2 regions of the Variovorax sp. 3319 genome follow, and region 2 is predicted to be linked to the other one. Evidence: riboswitches for the same ligand, from Rfam matches in the RefSeq annotation. Region 2 holds a riboswitch; the other holds the start of a gene.

Region 1 (2,396 bases), on a different contig from region 2:
CGGCATTGTCAAGGTGCCGTAGGTGCCGTCGATGTTGGTGGCCGCTCGGACCGAGTTAGCGGTGTCGATCAGGTTGCTGCCCCAGCTGCCCGTGGTCGATGCGCCGACGCCGCGGGTGGCGGGCCAGTTCGACGAATCGGACAGGCCGATGCGCAAGAACTGAACAGCCGGGGTGGCATTAATGCCGGCGGCCAGATAGACGTTCTGCCCACCGACGCGCGCCATGCGGAAGTTCGCAACATCACTGCCATTGGACACGTTCGTTGCAACCCAAGTGTTGTCGGCGCCGGCCGTGACGGCGTAGGTGCGCTTGGATGTCGCAGGGCAAAGGTCTATCTTGTAGATGATGCTGTCATTGCAAATATCGAGCGTCGTGCCGCCGCCTGACAGGCGTATGGCAAGAATTGAAGAGTCCTGCACGCTGCCGGGGCTGCGCGTGATACTGAAGCGGTTGTAGGTGCCATCCAGTTGCGCCGCAGTAGTCACGAAATCGCGTGCGGCAACGAAGGGTTGTGCCGCATACGAGACCGGGTCCGAGTAAGCCACCTGAAACGGGAATGCGCCGATTACGGCGTCGGTCATGATCCTGAAGCGCGACGTGTTGGCCGGGGAGGTGATCCGGCTGCTCGCGAACACGTATGTACCGGGTTCGGTGAAGTCTTCTGAGAAGCTGCCAGACTCAGCTTGGCCGAGATGGTCCGTCATGGTGTAGCTGGCCGCCTCGAAATCGAGCGCCAATTGTTGCTGTGTGCCGTTAGCGGCGTAGACGCGATAGATGCCGTTGCGCAAGTCGGCATCGCTCTGGGCCTTGGTCGCTGCAGTGCCGGGCTTGGCATTGCCTGCCGTGGCCGATAGCCCGCCTCCACCCGAACTTGAACCGCCTCCCCCTCCACAAGCTGCCAGCAACAAGGCTAGCCCCCAGCCCACAAGATGTCCTGTGATCCTCATGTTTGTCCTTTTGTTTTCAGTTGGCTTCGGCAGCAAACCGAGTGGCTCCTGAACCGAACCCACGAGAATCGTAACGGGATGTTTTGGCGATCGCGAGGCGATAAACAGACGCCAAAAGACCGAGATTGGCCTCTCCTTTTCGCCCCGTCTACAATCCCCCGTTCCGAGGAGCGTTGCAGCGCCATCAGGCGTGAGGCTCGGACTACATCGCAACCACGCTCACCCGCTGTTCTCGCGGTGAGTCTTTCCCCGAACGCAGTGGCACCTTTCAAACTAGCTTTGTTGGAGTTCTCATGAGCGCTGTTCTCAAGCCCACCCCCGTTTCTTCCGCCGACCAGGCGATTGCCGACCTGTCGCTGGCTGCATGGGGCCGCAAGGAAATCCGCATCGCGGAAACCGAAATGCCTGGCCTGATGGCCATCCGTGAAGAGTTCTCGAAGGCGCAGCCGCTGAAGGGCGCGCGCATCACGGGCTCGCTGCACATGACGATCCAGACCGCCGTGCTGATCGAGACGCTGCAAGCGCTTGGCGCCACCGTTCGCTGGGCCTCGTGCAACATCTTCTCGACGCAGGACCACGCCGCCGCCGCGATTGCCGCAGCGGGTACACCGGTGTTCGCGATCAAGGGCGAGTCGCTGAAGGACTATTGGGACTACACGCACGCCATCTTCGACTTCGGACCGAAGGGTTCGAAGGGCGAAGGCCCGAACATGATCCTGGACGACGGCGGCGACGCCACGCTGCTGATGCACCTGGGCCAGCGCGCTGAAAAAGACCTGGGCGTGCTCGCCAACCCGACCAGCGAGGAAGAACGCATCCTCTACGCGGCGATCAAAGCCAAGCTGGCTGTCGATTCGACCTGGTACACGCGCAAGTCGGCCGAGATCATCGGCGTGACCGAAGAAACGACGACCGGCGTGCACCGCCTGAACGAGATGAGCGCCAAGGGCACGCTGCTGTTCCGCGCCATCAACGTGAACGACTCGGTCACCAAGAGCAAGTTCGACAACCTGTACGGCTGCCGCGAATCGCTGGTGGACGGCATCAAGCGCGCCACCGACGTGATGATTGCCGGCAAGGTGGCTTGCGTGGCCGGCTACGGCGACGTGGGCAAGGGCTCTGCCCAGGCGCTGCGCGCGCTGAGCGCCCAAGTGTGGGTGACTGAGATCGACCCCATCAACGCCCTGCAGGCTGCGATGGAAGGCTACAAGGTCGTCACCATGGAATACGCCGCCGACAAGGCCGACATCTTCGTGACCACCACCGGCAACAAGGACGTGATCCGCCACGAACACATGGCTGCAATGAAGGACCAGGCGATCGTCTGCAACATCGGCCATTTCGACAACGAAATCGACGTTGCCTCGATCGAGAAGTACGAGTGGGAAGAGATCAAGCCGCAGGTCGACCACATCACCTTCCCGGACGGCAAGAAGATCATCCTGCTG
Region 2 (2,396 bases):
TGATGATCTTGCCCTTGGTGCGCACGTCGCGGCCCGCGGCCTCGTCCTGGCGCTTTTCTTCCTCGATGTAGGGAATGAGGTGGGCCACGGCCGACTTCATCACGCGCGCCGACTTGACCACCTGCGGCAAGAACATCTTGCCTTGGCCGAACAGGTCGCCCACGATGTTCATGCCGTCCATGAGCGGGCCTTCGATCACGTGCAGCGGGCGTCCGCCCTTGGCGAGGATCTGCTGGTAGGCCTCCTCGGTGTCTTCGACGATGAAGTCGGTAATGCCGTGCACCATGGCATGCGAGAGCCGCTGGTTCACGTGCACGGGGCTCTCGGGCGTGCCGCGCCATTCGAGCTTCTTGCTGTCGTCCTTGGCGCCGCTCTTGGCGGTTTCGGCCACTTCGACGAGGCGCTCTCCCGCATCGGGTCGCCGATTGAGCACCACGTCTTCCACGCGCTCGCGCAGCGTGGGCTCCAGGTCGTCGTACACGCCCACCATGCCGGCGTTGACGATACCCATGTCCATGCCCGCCTTGATAGCGTGGTACAGAAACACCGTGTGGATGGCTTCGCGCACCGGGTCGTTGCCGCGAAAGCTGAAGCTCACGTTGCTCACGCCGCCCGACACCTTGGCGCCCGGCAGGTTCTCTTTGATCCAGCGCACCGCGTTGATGAAGTCGACCGCGTAGTTGTCGTGCTCCTCGATGCCGGTAGCAATCGCGAAGATGTTCGGGTCGAAGATGATGTCTTCGGGCGGAAAGCCCACCTCGTCCACGAGGATGCGGTAGGCCCGCTCGCAAATTTCGATCTTGCGCTCGTAGGTGTCGGCCTGGCCCTTCTCGTCGAAGGCCATCACCACCGCGGCGGCGCCGTAGCGCTTCACCAGCTTGGCCTCGTGCTTGAACTTCTCGACCCCCTCCTTCATGGAGATGGAATTGACGATGCCCTTGCCCTGGATGCAGCGCAGGCCCGCCTCGATCACTTCCCACTTGGAGCTGTCGACCATCACCGGCACGCGCGCGATGTCGGGCTCGCTGGCAATCAGGTTCAAGAAGCGGACCATCGCGGCCTTGCTGTCGAGCATGGCCTCGTCCATGTTGATGTCGATCACCTGGGCGCCGTTTTCGACCTGCTGGCGCGCAACGGCCAAGGCATCTTCGAACTGGCCGTTCAGGATCATCCGCGCGAAAGCCTTGGAGCCGGTGACGTTGGTGCGCTCGCCGATGTTGACGAACAGCGACCCGGAATCGATGGCCACCGGTTCAAGGCCGGACAGCTTCATCGGGGGAACGGAAGGCGCGGGAACATCGCTCATGGGGGGGCTCACCTGTGCAGGAAAAAACGTCAGGTGAGCGTCGTTTGCGGCTTGCGCCCCGGCCAACGGGGCGCCTTCCAAGCCTGACGGCGGGCCTGTGGACTTGGGCCGCCGCTGCAACGCTCCTTGGAAGGGAGCGCAATTTTACCGGCTGCGGCAATGGCCGCGGCCTTGGTGGATGTTCAGGCCCCCTGCCCGGCCGCGGCAGCCGGGCTGACCGGCGCCGCCGAGGCCGGCAAGCCGAACACCCGGTCGAAAACCCAGTTGAAGACGAAGGTGTAGACCAGGAAGAACACGACCAGCCCCAGATCCATGACCAGTGCCTGCCAGAGCGACACCCCCAGGCCCCAGGCAAAGAGCGGCACCAGGAAGGCGATCAGCCCGCCTTCGAAGCCGATGGCATGCGCAATGCGCCGGCGCACACTGCGCCCCCGCACCGCCTGGCGCGATTCCCAGCGCTCGAACAGCGCGTTGAAAGCCAGGTTCCAGAGGACGGCAATAACCGATGCGGCCACCGCCAGCACACCGGAATGGCCCAGCCCGGCATCCGTCATCAGCGCCAGGCCGGCACTGGCGGCCACGATGGCAATCCCTTCGTAAAGGGTGATGTAGACGACGCGGCGCTGAAACCCCTGCATGAAAATTCCTCTTGGCAAACGAAAACGATGGCTGGACTTTATTTGCCTGAAGCTGATATAAAAAGTTAAGTTATTTCAATTCAATTGATAGATCGAGGGCGGCTGAATGGCCTTTTCCAGCGACACCGTTGAAGTCTTCCTGGCAGTGATCGACCACGGCTCCTTCTCGGCGGCGGCGCGCGCGCTGCACAAGGTGCCCTCCGCCGTCAGCATGGCCATTGCCAACCTGGAGGCCGAGTTGGCGCTGCTCCTCTTCGACCGCAGCGGCCGCGAGCCGCAGCCCACCCCGGCAGCGCGATCGCTCGAGCCGCAGGCGCGGCTCCTGGCGGCCCAGTTGAAGCAGTTGCAGGTGCAGGCCCTGGCGCTCACGCAGGGGCTCGAAGACCGTCTGACGCTGGCCATTGCGCCGGAGCTCCTGGCCGCGCCGTGGAGCGGGCCGCTGGCTGCGCTGG

What was found. Region 2 has a riboswitch for S-adenosylhomocysteine ahead of metH (methionine synthase). Riboswitches for the same ligand answer to the same signal wherever they lie in the genome.
Region 1: another riboswitch for S-adenosylhomocysteine. It lies ahead of ahcY (adenosylhomocysteinase); the one in region 2 lies ahead of metH (methionine synthase).

The regions. Positions count from the first base shown of each region.
Region 1 is NZ_JAVDUZ010000002.1:261,158-263,553, forward strand. Features, by position in the region: gene J2X67_RS05520 (hypothetical protein) at 1-789, opposite strand, end outside; S-adenosyl-L-homocysteine riboswitch at 1,108-1,176, shown strand; gene ahcY (adenosylhomocysteinase) at 1,242-2,396, shown strand, end outside.
Region 2 is NZ_JAVDUZ010000010.1:64,266-66,661, forward strand. Features, by position in the region: gene metH (methionine synthase) at 1-1,273, opposite strand, end outside; S-adenosyl-L-homocysteine riboswitch at 1,335-1,440, opposite strand; gene J2X67_RS19890 (PACE efflux transporter) at 1,489-1,944, opposite strand; gene J2X67_RS19895 (LysR family transcriptional regulator) at 2,051-2,396, shown strand, end outside.